Prochlorococcus marinus str. MIT 9515: one gene and its partner. The protein of the gene in region 1 interacts with the protein of each later gene in a pairwise test. Links are inferred from orthologs where the notes say so. Each region holds a gene or a part of one and is shown on either strand. Other genes may lie near its edges.

Region 1 (7,562 bases):
CAAGTTAGTATTAATCTTATTAAAAAAATCAGCGTTAGAAATGATAGAAGAATTCCTAGCGTTAAATCTAAAACGGTTAAATAGTTTTGAGACAATGAAATGACAATTATTTAATCCATCTTAATAAACATCCCATAAGTTAGGATTTAATTCGTATTATAAATTCAGAATTTAATTTAAAAAAGTGATTCAAATTTCAGACCTATTACTAATCGCTAATGTTTCGCCAGAAGTGGCAGGTAGTTCCGGTTTTAATATGATAGCGAGTTTTTTCGCTGCAGCCTTGCTTATAGTAATACCAGCAGCAACATTTTTGATATTTGTTAGTCAAAACGATTCACTAGATCGTACTTCAGCTACACGTAGACGCTAGTTTTTATAAAAGTTTTAAGTAAACTATATATAGAGGTGTTTTAATTCACCTTAAAAAATAATTTTTTGGAGAAAAAAAGTGGTCAATGCTAGTCTAAATTGGGCGAGTATTGTAGGCATCGTACTAGCTGTATGTGGGGGTGGCCTATATTTTTTGAGATCCTTTAAACCTGCCCTGGCTAGGGATTATGATGTTTTCTTTGCAGCAATAGGACTCTTGTGTGGAGGGATTTTATTTTTTCAAGGATGGCGGTTAGATCCTATTTTGCAATTTGGGCAGTTTTTATTAGCAGGAACGACTGTATTCTTTGCATATGAAAGTGTTCGATTAAGAGGTGTTGCAACTGATCAAGCAAGAAGATCCTCTTATTTTGAAGATGATCAGATTCCTGACATGCCTAGGAATTCTTCTAGAAATAGATTTAATGATGATTATGATCGATTTGATGATTCCGATAGAATAGCCAGAAGATTTAAACCTCAAGAAGATGATATAGAAGAAGATTATATAGAAGGTAGATCGCAAAGGAGAAATATATCAAGAGCTATTCCGGAGTCTGCAGTAAGCAGAAGGCGTCCTCCTCTAAGAGAATCTAATAAATTTGAGAATGAGGAACCAAAGAGAAGAAGAAATCGGTCTGAAGATAGGATGCCTAATGAGGAAAGAAGAGCTAGTTTTGGAGAAAGGCGAGCATCAAGAAGTGATGTTAAAAGAGGTTCGCGACCATTACCAAATAAAGAAGTTTCGAGAAAATTAAATAATTCCTCTCTTAAAGATTCTTTCTCCTCTACAAAAACGACAAGGCAATCTATAAGATCTCAAATTCCAAGAGAAAAAGTAGAAGATGCATCATTTTCTCAGAATATTAATGAAGAAAAGAAAACTCGGCAAGCACGAAGATCCTCATCTAATGACAGATCAACTTCCAAAAATCAAGCTGGAAGATATACAGTTGGCACCAAAAAAAATAAATCCAGAGATAACAGTTCTAGATTTGATGATTAATTAAAATATCCCAACCCAGTTAAAAAATGATTTCTGACTAATTAGTTCAATTAATATTATTGCTAAAAATCCAAGCATTGCGAATCTTCCATTTGTTATTTCTGAATAATTGCTCCATCCAAACTTATAGGTATCTTCAATTTCAGTTGATTGCTCGTCAACTTTAATTTCTTCAGAATTTATTTTTTCTACATCCATAGATTCTTTATTATATTGTTCTTGATTTGATGTCATGATTTTAAACTAATTTTTAAAATTATACTTATCTGTAGTAAATAATTTCCAGTCTCCTTTTCCATTTAACTCTAGAATGTTCTCATGAAATTCCTTTAAACTAGGTCTATGTCCAACACTTATTAATGATAATTCTCTATTTCTTAATAAGTTATATAATCTTCTTTCGGTTTTAATATCGAGTGCACTAGTTGCTTCATCCAATACAGCAAATCTCGGAGAATTTAGTAATAATCGCGCAAAAGCTAATCTTTGCTGCTCTCCTAGTGAAAGTATTCTTGGCCAATCTTGTTTAACGTCAAGATTGGGATATCTATCAACCATTGATTCTAAATTTACTTCATTAAGAACAGAAATTAAGTGGTCATCACTAAATTTATCAACTTCTGTTGGGTAACATAATTGTTCCCTTAAAGAACCTAGTAACATATAAGGTTTTTGAGGAATAAATAGTAAATCTCCTGTACTTGGCTTTTTAATCGATCCTTGATTAGGTTCCCATAAGCCACTTATCATTCTTAATAAAGATGTTTTGCCACAACCAGAGGGCCCTACCACTAATAATGATTGATTTGTTTCAATACTTAGATTTAAGTTTTTTATAACAGCTTTATTAGATCCAGGAGGAAATAGGTCAGCATTATTGATAAGGATAGAAGAATAATTAGAAATGATATTTTGATTATCTATTGGCTTGGTTTGACTGATACTTTCAACTTTTGACTGGAATCCTTCTAATCTCCCAATTCCAGCGGTGAACTTTGCTAGTTCCTCTATTTGATTAACAATAAAAAACAACGAACCTTCCACCATTCCAAATGCGAAGCTTGCTTGAATAAAACGGCCATAATCAATATCTCCTCGAAAGTAAGGGATTGCCATTATTAGATACGGAAAGAAGTTACCAGCATAATTAATAGAGCGTCTCATAACATCAATGATCACCCTCCAAATTATTAATAAGTTGAAGTTTTTAACTACTGCCCCCAATCTTCTCTCTGTTTCACTTTTTTCTGGTTTTTCACCTGCATAAAAAGCTATTGATTCAGCATTGTCTCTAATATGCACTAATCCATATCTGAAATCTGCTTCATATCTAAGTTGATCAAAATCAATTTTTACAAGATTTTTTCCAGCAATCAACAGGATAGTAGTTGCAAATAAAGCGTATCCGAATAATGAAAAGGTTAATGTTGTACTAATGCTCCATAATATAAGAATATTCAGAGAAAAAGTAAGTAGTGCATCAAAAACTCCTAAAGTAAATGATAAACTTTGACCAGTGAAAGCTCTGGTATCATCAGTTATTCGTTGGTCAGGATTATCTACGTCAGTTTGTTCCTCATCATTTGGATTTAGTTGGTAATATGCTTTATTTGTCATGTAGTCTTTAACTAAGCTTTTCGAAAGCCAATCTCTCCAAATTATTCCTAATTTATAGGTAAAGAATATTTGAGAAACTCGAATTGGCAGAGCGACAGCAAAACAACAAGCATAGATTCCCAGGATTCTATAAAATCCATCTTGTTGTTTTTCTACTAAAGCATTGGTTAAGTCCCTAGCAATAAATCCTATTCCTGCATTAATTCCATTTACAGCTAAAAGCATTAATACTATTACTGCGAGGAATAACCAATGTAACCATCTACGGTTCTTTAGTTGACGTCTTAAACTAAAAAAACTTCCTGAACCAATCAGAAATAATCCTGAAAATAATAAGCCCCATAAACCAGACCATATTGTATTAACAGTATTGACCACTCCTCCAAAGTATTTTTCAAGAAAAACAGGTTGAATGCTTTCAAAAAAACTAATGATGCCTGTAAGGCCGACCAGAACAATTCCTCCAACACAGAACAAAAGGGATATTAAAAGCCATATAAATTGAAATCCATTACATTGATCAATAGGGAGAAAAAATGGCTGAGCTAACCTTCTTAACTTCTGTAATTGATTTATTATTTTAGATTTATTTTGTACTACATTATTCATATTTATTAATATACCTTTTATTAAATTAGATTATATCTTTTATGAAGATGATTGCCCAAAACCTATTAGCGATAGTGCCCAATCTGGAAGGTTAAGGTATGACAATAACCTTAAATCAAATTCATGAACTTTTAGAATCGAAATATCCATTAACCACCATATTAAAAAAGGTAAATTGAACAGAATTTGCAATTGCCATTTGTAAGTTAAAACTTTCCAAATTTTGATTAATACTGATTTCTGAGAATCTTCTAATCCTTCCCAATTTTCGATGATTAGATTTAAGAAATTATTAGGCTTACTATTTAAAGATTCAGGAGTCTTCATATTCTTTTATTCTTACTTATAGCTAAAAATTAACTTTTTTGAGAGTTTTATCCTGGCGGCCAACTCATTTTTCTGCCGGCTAAAAAATGTATATGTAAATGAAATACTGTTTGTCCGGATTCTTCCCCAGTATTAATCACTGTTCTCCAATTCTTTAATTTCTTCGATCTAGCAATATTTTTTCCTACCAAAAGAAGATGACCTAATAAATCTTTATCCTCTTCTAAACATTCATATAAACTAACTAGCGGTTTTTTAGGAATTACTAAAAAATGAACTGGAGCTTGAGCGGCAATGTCATCAAATGCTATACAAAGCTCGTCTTCATAAAGCTTTTCACAGGGAATTTCACCATTGATTATTTTGCTGAAGATTGTGGTTTGAGTCATTAATAATTTTGATTATTAAGATTGACTTATTGGAAACACATCTTTCATTTGGAATCCTTCTTTTTTTAGTTCAGTTTTTAAATCTTCTTTGGATGTAACTCTGTCTACAAAAAGAACCCCCCTTAAATGGTCCACTTCATGTTGAATGCATCTTGCTAAAAGTCCATCAGCATTCATCTTTCTTGGTCTTCCCATCTCATCACTAAATCTTAATTTAATTGTTGATGGCCTGACTACATTTAAATATACACCAGGTATACTCAAACAACCTTCTTCATAAGAATTAAGAGTGTTACCAAAAGCTGTTATTTCTGGATTTATCAAAATAAGAGGCTCTGCTGCAGAGTCTTCAAAATTTATATCAATTACAAGTAATTCTTTACTAATACCAACTTGTGGAGCGGCTAAACCTATTCCTTTCGCAGAATACATACTTTTTAGCATGTCTTTTGCTAAATTTCTTGTATCTAAATCAACCTTTCCAATTCTTTTGGCATTAGTTCTTAAGACATCATTACCTAATTTAAATATTTCTAATGGAGGGTTTTCTATGACCTCCTTCTTAACTTTTGAGGAAGAAAGTTCATTGCGAGATTTTTTTGCTAACTGTGAAAAATTATTTGCCACGATATCTATTAGGGTGTTATTAAAAAGTTAGAATATAAAAATATTAACACTTATTTGAAACTTTGAATGCAATAAAGTAAATGATAAATCACAAAACTTTGCCCATTAATAATGTTTTTAAGAAAAAGCCAGTTTTTAATCAAATATCATTTTGTAAAAATATTATTTTTTGGATAGATATAGTTAAAAAAGGAAAAACATATAGCAACTCTATTTTTGCAAGACCATTTAATCAAGAAGAGGCAGGTATTCAAAAATTAACTGGAGATGAGTTTAATATTAAAAGTCATTTTCATGGTTATGGAGGTAAATCTTATCAATGTATAGAGGTTGATGAAAAATTATATTTAGTTTGGATAGATGAGATTTCTGAATCACTTTGGATTCAAGTTTTTACAGTTAATAAATCAGAAACTATAAATAATAATCAATATCTTTTATGTAAAAATAAACCAAGGCAATTAGTGGAATCATTAAAGGGTAATTTTGATTCTTCTTTTGCGATAACTAATCAAAACATTTTACTTGGATTATATGAGTTAAATAATAAGGACTATTTATTCTCTGTTGATATACGAAAAAGTAAACAAGAAATACGAATATTGAGAGAGTTTGATGATTTTGCTGGAAATTTATCTTTAAGTAAAAATGGAAAAAATTTGTCTTGGTTGGAATGGAAAACACCATTTATGCCTTGGGAAAAAAATGAATTATTTTTCGCAGTAATTAATCAAAATGGAGTATTGGATAAGATCAAAAAGTTTAAAAATGATAGTATTAACTTAAATAAAAATGTATCTTTTTTCCAACCTTATTGGATACATGAGGACATCATCGTTTGTTCTGAAGACAGCTCAGGATGGTGGAATTTATTATTTATAGATGTAAGTGATATTAACAATATAGTTATCAAAAAAAGAATTTTAAAAGAGTTTTTTGAATATGGAATTCCTCAATGGATTTCTGGCTTGTCATTATTTTCTGGATCTTTTAATAATTTATTTTGTTTAGCTAAAAATAAATGTTCTTGGGTATTGGAACAATATATCGATTTTTCATTAGTGAGAACAATAGATTTACCTTATGATTTATTGAGAGATTTACATGCTGTAGATGATAACTTAATTTTAATAGGTTCTAGTAATACTTGTAATGAAAGATTATTGGAACTGGAATGTAATAATAAAAGGCTTATTAAGCTCTCTAAAAAGTCGTTTTTTTTATCTCAAAATAATTGTTCAAAACCAGAATCTTTTTGGTTCAAAGGTTTTAATAATCAATCCACACATGCATTTATCTATAAGCCACTTTATGAAAGATTTGTAAACTCACCATTAATCGTTAAAGCACATAGTGGGCCCACTTCTTGTTTTGATGGATCTTTAAATTCGGAAGTTCAATATTGGACTTCCAAAGGATTTATGGTTGCAGAACTTAATTATGGTGGTTCCTCTGGTTTTGGTAGAGAATATAGAGAAAGATTAAATTATAAATGGGGAATCCTTGATTCTTTTGACTGTAAAGCATTGGTACTCGATTTAATTAGATTACATCTTGTTGATAGTTCTAAAGTCGCAATCTTAGGTAATAGCGCTGGAGGTTTAACTGCAATTAATGCTTTATGTGAAGGTGATCTTTTTAAAGTGGCAATTTGCAAATACCCTGTTATTGATTTAAATGATATGCATCATAAAACTCATAGATTTGAGAAAGGGTATTTAAATTCTCTCATAGGTGAATATTCAACTTGTCTTGAAAAGTATCAAATTCGATCACCAATTAATAAAATAAATCAATTGAAAAAGCCAGTTTTATTATTTCATGGGAAGAAAGATTCAGTGATTTCATATAAAAAAACATCACAAATAAAAGATTTACTTATCGGAAATAATAAAAATTCAGAAGTTATATTTTTTGATAATGAAGGGCATGGTTTTAAAAATTTAGATAATAAGCAACAGGTTCTTATAAAAACTCAGAAATTTTTAGAGAGAACTTTAAATATTTAAGAATTAAGTCTTAAAAAACTAATAGTTTCTTTCAGTTTTTCGATAAAAGCATTTATATCGTCTTTCGTAGTTGTGAAGTTCATGCTAACTCTTGCTGTTGAATTAACTCCGATATGTCTATGCAATGGTTGACAACAGTGATGTCCGCTTCTTATACAAATACCTTTTGAATCCAGAATCTCAGCGATATCGTTTGAATGTATTCCCTTTATATAAAACGTTGCTAGTGAAGCTCTATTAGGGTCTATCTTTGGTGGAGGTCCTATTATTACAAGATCTTTAATTTGACTTAGTTGTTCAAATAAATATTTTGTAATTTGCTTTTCGTATTCACTGATACGATCTAAGCCAATATTGTTGATATATTTAATTGCTTCCGCTAATCCTATAGCCTCTGCAATAGCAGGAGTACCTGCTTCAAATTTGTGAGGAAGCTCTGCCCAAGTACTTGTATCTTCAAAAACATCTTGAATCATTTCACCTCCACCAAAAAAAGGAGGAATTTCCTCTAATATCTCTTTCTTTGCCCATAAGAAACCTATACCTGTTGGTCCACATAATTTATGTCCTGAACCTGCTAAAAAATCTATACCTAATTCATCAATA
Region 2 (7,763 bases), 1.5 Mb from region 1 along the record:
AAAAAGATTGCTCGAACCTCACATTTTTTTAATAAGACCATTGTTAATATTCAGCAGAGAAGATACTAAGAAATTTTGCCAACTTCAGAAGATTCCTATTTGGGAAGACCCAACTAACTATGATCTAAAAATAAAAAGAAATTTAATCAGAAAAAAAATTATTCCAACTTTAGAAACTATGTATCCTGGTTGTTCTACAAGGATAAATAATTTTGCTGAAAAAATGAGAAATTTTAAAAATGAACAAGACGACCTCAGTAAACTTGCATTCCTATCTTGTAAAGATACAAATGGTGTAAAGAGAGAATTATTAAATGGCTTATGCGTGGAAGCAAGATGTACTATTTTAAATACTTTTATAAAGAAGGATTGTGCAAAACAATTAAGCTCAAAAAATATAACTTATTTGGTCTCTTCGATTTTTAAAAAACATAGAGGCCAAATAAATTTACCAAATGGATTAAAGATTATTTGGGATAAGAATTACATTAATATTGAGAAAACTAGGAAGTAACTGCCGATCTTCTTCTCCTAGTCCTACCCGCAGGCGCATCTTCCGTCTTAGCTACTGAAGGTGATACAGAATCTTTTTGAGGTTGGTTATTACTTACTTGATTTGTATCTTTAGTAGATTGATTATTTTTAAAATTATTTTGATTTCGATTTATATTTTGATTATTAACATTTGGATAATGTTTATTTTTAGGATGCTGCTTTTGTTCATTAACTATTTGAGGCTTGTAAGCTCGGGTTCCGCTTGGTGCTGGTTGAGCTAAGCATAAAATTAATGGCTCGACTTGTAATTCTCTACGCATTCTTCTAGTTAAACCATTTTCAATCTCTCTTTGGACCCCAATCCAATCAACTTCAAAATTATTGGGACTAGTCTGTCTTGATAATTGTTTCCAACGGTTTTCTAATACCCAATTTATCTCTCTTTCGGTCCACATGGACATTTTTCGTGGATCAGCTGAAATCACCACGCCTCTCAAACTTACTCTTGGTGGAGCAACCATATTACCATCAGTGCTTATTGGAGCTAAAACGGTAACTATTCCATCATCGGCTAACTGCTGTCTCTCTTTAAGAGCTCTTGCATCTACGACACAAGTCCTCGTATTATCTAACATTTCAATTCCAGACTTTACTGGATCTCCTTGTATCATGGAATCGGATCTAAGCTCAATTGTATCTCCGTTATCAAGGATTAATATATTGTTGGGATCTACACCCATCGATTCAGCTGTTTTACCATGCAAAACCTGCATTCTATACTCACCATGAACAGGTACAAAGAACTTTGGTTTAATTAATGCCAACATCAATCTTTGATCATCTCTACATCCATGGCCAGACACATGAATTCCATGCTCTTTACCATAAATAACTTTAGCTCCCAATTTAATTAATCTATCAATACTATGAGCTACAGAAATTGTATTACCTGGTATTGGACTGGAAGAAAAAATAACTGTATCAGTAGTTTTGAGTTTAACGTGGGGATGTTCATCTCTTCCAATTCTGCTTAAAGCAGCCATCACCTCTCCTTGACTACCTGTCATTAAGAGCAAAGTTTCTCTATCTGGTAAATCTCTTATACTTTTAATTGGAAAGAAAAGATCATCAGGACACTTTATATAACCTAATTCGCGACATTTACCTACAACGTTAAGCATAGATCTTCCCATCAATCCAATTTTACGTCCATGCTTCATTGCTAATTGGATCACCATCGCAACCCTATGTGTTGAACTAGCGAAAGTGGTAAGCATAACCCTACCTTTAGCTTCAGATATTATTCGATCTAAATTTGGAAAAACAGAAATTTCTGAGGGAACAAAACCCTTCACTTCAGAATTTGTAGAGTCTGAAAGTAAACAAAGGACACCTTTATCTCCATAATAAGCCATTCTTTCAATGTCAGCATGTTTTTTATCCGGTGGGAGATGATCAAACTTAAAGTCTCCAGTAAAGAAAACAACACCTACTGGAGTTGTTAAAGCCAGAGAAAAACTATCGCCAATAGAATGAGTATTACGTATGAATTCCAACGAAAAATGCTGACCAAGTCTTACAACTTGCCTTGGTTTAATAGCCTGTGTTGTTGTCCTGTTCGCCACACCAGCTTCTTCCATTTTTCCTTTAAGCATGGAGATTGCCAAAGGTGGTCCATAAATCACAGGAATATTAAATTTCTTTAAATGATGAGAAATTCCACCAATATGATCCTCGTGACCATGAGTAACTATCATCCCACGAAATCTATTTAAATTAGCTTGTAAATATGAAGTATCAGGCATAACAACATTCACGCCATGCATGCCATCACTTGGGAAAGCCAGTCCGCCATCTATCAAAATAATGTCATCTTCATATTCAAAAACACATGTGTTTTTACCTATTTCATGAAGACCCCCTAAAGGAATAATTTTTAACGCAGGTTCATTCGATCTTTTTGCTTTAGATAAATTTTGATTATTATTTGATTTGGTTTGATTTGAATTCATGATAAGAGTATTTTAACAAACTAAAATTGTGGGCATTTTATTCAAAGTAACTTTATTAAAGCTCTAAGAGAAGCATTTACAAAGACAGATTTTGAATTATCTGAAATAAATTGTCTTTCTTTTCTTTAATAAGAGGTGTTAATGGATTCCTAGGAGAACCTACTTGCCAACCTGTTAGTTCTAAAGCAGCTTTGATGGGAATTGGATTTGTCGTTTCAAATAGTGCTTTAAAAAGTGGTTGCAGCTTTTCATGAATATCAAGGGCAATAGAGAATTCTCCTTTTTGAAACGATTCAATCATCATTTTTAGCTGCAACCCAACAATGTGGCTAGCAACGCTTACTACACCAACAGCACCTACTGATAGCATAGGAAGCAATAATGAATCATCGCCACTATATATAAAAAGTTTAGGGCCGCACGCTGCCCTTAACTCAGTCACTTCTTCTATTCTACCGCTTGCTGCTTTAATACTGAGAATATTGGGAAAATTCATAAGTTTGTTTACAGTCGTAGGTAATAAATTACAACCAGTTCTTCCGGGAATGTTATATAACATTAAAGGTAAATCACTTGCGGCAGTAGCTATAGAACTAAAGTGGTTATAAAGACCTTCTTGAGGAGGCTTATTATAATAGGGAACAACCACTAAAGCACCATCAGCACCAAATTCATAAGCTTTTTTGGTGGCTTCTATAGCCTCACTTGTACAATTACTACCTGTACCAACAATAACTTTCGATCTAGAATTTAAAGAACTTTTTACTGCAACGAATAAATTATGCTGTTCATCCCATGAAAGAGTTGGAGATTCTCCTGTGGTACCACAAAGCACAATGCCATCAGAGCCATTTTCACAAAGGTGATTAGCAAGTTTAATAGCTAACTCATAATCAACCCCCCCATTTTCTTTAAATGGAGTAACCATCGCAGTTAATATTCTTCCAAATATTGGATTAGAAAATTGTGTATTGTTGGGAATCATTTTTTTGCAATCAATAGTTCAGCTATTTGAACAGCATTTAGTGCTGCTCCTTTCCTTATTTGATCTCCACATAACCACAATTCTAATCCATTCGGATTACTTATATCAGTTCTTATTCTGCCAACAGCAATATTATCTCTTCCCATCACATCGTTGGGCATAGGGAACCTATTTTTTGCATAATCTTCAATAATTTCTAAACCTTGTGCTTTTTTTAATTGATCAATAGCATATGAAGGTTTAACAATGTCCTTAAATTCAATATTAACTGATTCAGAATGTGCCCTAAGAACTGGAACCCTTACACAAGTTGAAGAAAGTTTTAAGTCAGTATTATTCAATATTTTGCGAGTCTCATTTGTCATTTTCATCTCCTCTTCACAGTAATTATTTGAAAGCATTGGTGAATTATGTAGAAACAAATTAAAAGCTAATGAATATGGTAAGACTTCACTTTCTTTTGGATCTCCCTGTAAATATTTCTTAGTTAAAAACTGTAATTCTTCCATTGCTAATTGCCCTGCTCCACTTACAGATTGATAAGTTGAAACGATTACTCTTTTAATAGGAGAAATATTATTCAAAGGAGCCAAAACTAAAGTAAGCAATATAGTTGTGCAATTCGGATTAGCTATAACACCATTATGCTTTAAGGCGTCAGAAGCATTGACTTCAGGAACAACAAGAGGAACATCATCTTCTAATCTGAATGCACTTGAATTATCAATCAATAAAGCATTCTGATCTTTGACTGTTGATATCCATTGTTTCGAAACACTTCCGCCGGCAGAAGCAAGGACTAAATCAACATTTAAAAATTCTTCTTTTGTAGCTTTTTTAGTTATAAGTTCTTCACCTTTCCATTTAATTATTTTTCCTTCTGAACGCTGAGATGAAAGCAAAATCAAATCTGAGATAGGAAAATCTCTTTCTTCAAGAATTTTGAGTATCTCTGATCCAACAGCACCCGAAGAACCCAAAACAGCTATTTTTAAAGGCCTGTTTGGCAAAAATGGAGATTTTCTCACTATATAATTTAAAAAATTACAGAATTTAATATTTCTCTTACTGTATCAAAAAAGTTAACTTCAAGGAAATCACTTAATGTGGAATAATTAAGTTTCTGCTTATTGTAATAATTTAAAAAAACTCAAACATGATTAAAGAAGCATTAATAGTAAAAACAACCGCACTGCCTCAAAGTAGAATTGCTCTTGAATTAGAAATCCCATCTAATACATGCAAATCATTCGTCAGTGAAACAATAAATTCAATTAGTCGTTCAGCCAAAATCCCAGGATTTAGGCTTGGCAAAATTCCAAAACAAGTATTAATACAAAGAATTGGTATAAACCAACTATATGCCTCTGCTCTAGAAAAAATAATTGATAAATCTTGGAAAGAGGCCATAGAAATGGAATCAATAGAGCCACTAAGTGAACCGGAATTAGTTGATGGATTTGAATCATTACTTAAGAATTTCAATCCGGAAAAAACTTTAAAAATTAATCTTCAAACTGATGTTGCACCCACATTAAAATTAAAAAAATCAAAAGGCCTATCAGTTGAGATTATAAAAAGAAAATTTGACCCCAAATCCATAGATGAAGCTTTAGAAAAATCAAGAAATCAACTAGCAAATATTATTCCAGTTATTAATAGACCCGCTAGATTAGGAGATATCGCTGTAGTGAGTTTCAAAGGCATTTATAAAGATTCCAAAAAAGCAATCGATGGAGGATCTAGTGACTCAATGGATCTTGAATTAGAAAAGAACAAAATGATTCCAGGGTTCGTTGAAGGTATTGTTGGTATGAAAATCGATGATAATAAAACTCTTAATCTCAAATTTCCTGATGACTACTCTCATGAAGAGTCCAGAGGGAAAGAAGCAATCTTTGAAGTCAGTCTAAAAGACCTTAAAGAGAAAGAATTGCCTGAACTAAATGATGATTTTGCAAAACAGTCTGGAAATAAAGATTCATTAAAGGAACTTAAAAAAGATATTGAAAAACAATTAAAGGAAAATTTTGATAACACTCAAAAAAATATCAAAATTGAAGCTTTAATGGATGCATTATCCAAAGAATTAGATGCTGAGATTCCAAAAGCAATGATTGATATTGAAGTAAGAAATAATATTGAACAAACAGCGCAAAGATTTGCCCAACAAGGAATGGATATCAAATCAACTTTTACCCCGGAATTAGTTAAAACTTTAGCAGAATCAACTCGTCCTCAAGCTGAAAAAAATGTTCAAAGAAATTTAGCTTTAAAAGCATTATCAGAAAGTGAGAATATTACAGTCGAGGATAAAGAAATAAATCAAAAAATGAAGGAATATGATGATGAAATTTCTAAATCACAAAAACAAATTGACATTCAGAAATTAAAAGAAGTAGTTCTTAACGATCTTCTAAAAGAAAAGTTAATAACTTGGCTTGAAGAAAATTCAACGGTTAAAGAAATAAGTGAAAAAGTAACAAAATCAACTACAAAATCAAAGACAAAATCAAAGACAAAGAAAGAAAGCCAAGCTAAAAGTGAACCGAATAAAAAGAAAAAAGAAAAAAAATAATTTATAAAAAATTTAACTAATCAAGAAAAAAACTTCTAAATTAGATATAAAAGAGATTAATTTAGTGAATTCTAAACAAAAACATTTAATACACAGCTCAATGAGTCCTCTTGAAAGTGTCAATAACACGAAATCTGCTATTCCTACTGTTGTGGAACAATCTGGAAGAGGAGAAAGAGCATTTGATATTTATTCGAGATTATTAAGGGAAAGAATAATATTTTTAGGAACCGGAATTAACGATCAGGTAACAGATTCACTTGTTGCACAACTTCTATTTCTAGAAGCCGAAGATCCTGACAAAGATATTCAAATATATATCAATTCTCCCGGTGGTTCTGTTACTGCAGGATTAGCTATTTACGACACGATGCAACAGATCTCTCCAGATGTTGTCACGATCTGCTTTGGCGTGGCTGCAAGTATGGGGGCATTCCTTCTTTCTGGTGGCGCAAAAGGGAAAAGGTTGGCTTTGCCTAATTCAAGAATTATGATTCACCAGCCTCTTGGAGGTGCTCAAGGCCAAGCAGTAGAAATTGAGATACAAGCAAAAGAAATATTATTTCTCAAAAAAACTTTAAATTCTCTTTTGTCAGAACATACTGGTCAATCTTTAGAAAAAATTAATGAAGATACTGAAAGAGATTATTTTCTGTCACCTGAGGAAGCTGTGCAATATGGATTAATTGATAAAGTTATAAAAAATGACAAGTAAAACTAATATTTTAAGAATATGATGACGAATCCAAATTTATAAGCAATCCTAATAATAAGGGATAGTTACCCTTTTTTATTTTTCACAAGCTTTGATAATCGATGGCTAAATTTGACGCCCATCTAAAATGTTCATTTTGTGCCAAATCACAAGATCAAGTTAGAAAACTTATAGCAGGTCCTGGGGTATACATCTGTGATGAATGCATAGACCTATGTAATGAAATTCTCGATGAAGAATTAATTGATACTCAGGCAAAACTTAATAACTCCACACAAGTCAAGAAAAAATTACCGATTAATAATCCTGATACATCTATCCCTTTCGAATTAACCTCCATTCCCAAACCACTGGAAATTAAAACTTTTCTAGATAACCAAGTTGTAGGTCAAGAATCTGCAAAAAAAATACTTTCAGTTGCTGTTTATAATCACTATAAAAGGTTAACTTGGAGATTAAAAGAAGAAAATAAGGACAATAATTCTAACGATTGTCATGCAACTAAACTTCAAAAATCAAATATCCTACTGATTGGTCCAACTGGAAGTGGTAAAACATTATTAGCACAAACTTTAGCTGAGTTTCTTGATGTTCCTTTTGCAGTGGCTGATGCAACGACTCTAACTGAAGCTGGATATGTTGGAGAGGATGTTGAGAATATTCTATTAAGACTTCTACAAAAGTCAGAAATGAATGTAGATTTAGCTCAAAAGGGTATTATATATATTGATGAGATAGACAAGATAGCTAGAAAGAGTGAAAATCCATCAATTACAAGAGATGTATCTGGAGAAGGAGTTCAACAAGCATTATTAAAAATGCTTGAGGGAACAATTGCAAATGTCCCTCCTCAAGGAGGACGAAAACACCCTTACCATGATTGTATACAGATAGATACAAGTCAGATTTTATTTATATGTGGAGGTGCATTTATAGGTTTAGAAGATATTGTTCAAAAACGCTTAGGAAGACACTCTA

The links.
Region 2: the proteins of def (region 1) and P9515_RS08855 interact in binary tests that used the Escherichia coli proteins (3 or more experiments, as listed by UniProt). The link is inferred for Prochlorococcus marinus str. MIT 9515 from one-to-one orthologs.

The regions. Positions count from the first base shown.
Region 1 is NC_008817.1:77,041-84,602, forward strand. The notes cover bases 3,142-5,917. They hold def (peptide deformylase), read right to left. Parts: upstream 4,948-5,917; coding sequence 4,336-4,947; downstream 3,142-4,335. Other genes in these bases: P9515_RS00360 (ABC transporter ATP-binding protein/permease), read right to left, coding at 3,142-3,604; P9515_RS00365 (hypothetical protein), read right to left, coding at 3,644-3,931; P9515_RS00370 (histidine triad nucleotide-binding protein), read right to left, coding at 3,979-4,320; P9515_RS00380 (alpha/beta hydrolase family protein), read left to right, coding at 5,028-5,917. Also shown: P9515_RS00340 (YggT family protein), read right to left, coding at 1-95; psbX (photosystem II reaction center X protein), read left to right, coding at 185-373; P9515_RS00350 (Ycf66 family protein), read left to right, coding at 452-1,378; P9515_RS00355 (chlorophyll a/b-binding protein), read right to left, coding at 1,379-1,612; more of P9515_RS00360, read right to left, coding at 1,622-3,141; more of P9515_RS00380, read left to right, coding at 5,918-6,956; P9515_RS00385 (SufS family cysteine desulfurase), read right to left, coding at 6,953-7,562. UniProt on the Escherichia coli protein: Removes the formyl group from the N-terminal Met of newly synthesized proteins. Requires at least a dipeptide for an efficient rate of reaction. N-terminal L-methionine is a prerequisite for activity but the enzyme has broad specificity at other positions.
Region 2 is NC_008817.1:1,627,607-1,635,369, forward strand. The notes cover bases 2,505-5,481. They hold P9515_RS08855 (aspartate-semialdehyde dehydrogenase), read right to left. Parts: upstream 4,521-5,481; coding sequence 3,489-4,520; downstream 2,505-3,488. Other genes in these bases: P9515_RS08845 (ribonuclease J), read right to left, coding at 2,505-2,507; dapA (4-hydroxy-tetrahydrodipicolinate synthase), read right to left, coding at 2,584-3,492; tig (trigger factor), read left to right, coding at 4,649-5,481. Also shown: tRNA lysidine(34) synthetase TilS, read left to right, coding at 1-514; more of P9515_RS08845, read right to left, coding at 504-2,504; more of tig, read left to right, coding at 5,482-6,070; ATP-dependent Clp endopeptidase proteolytic subunit ClpP, read left to right, coding at 6,171-6,785; ATP-dependent protease ATP-binding subunit ClpX, read left to right, coding at 6,887-7,763.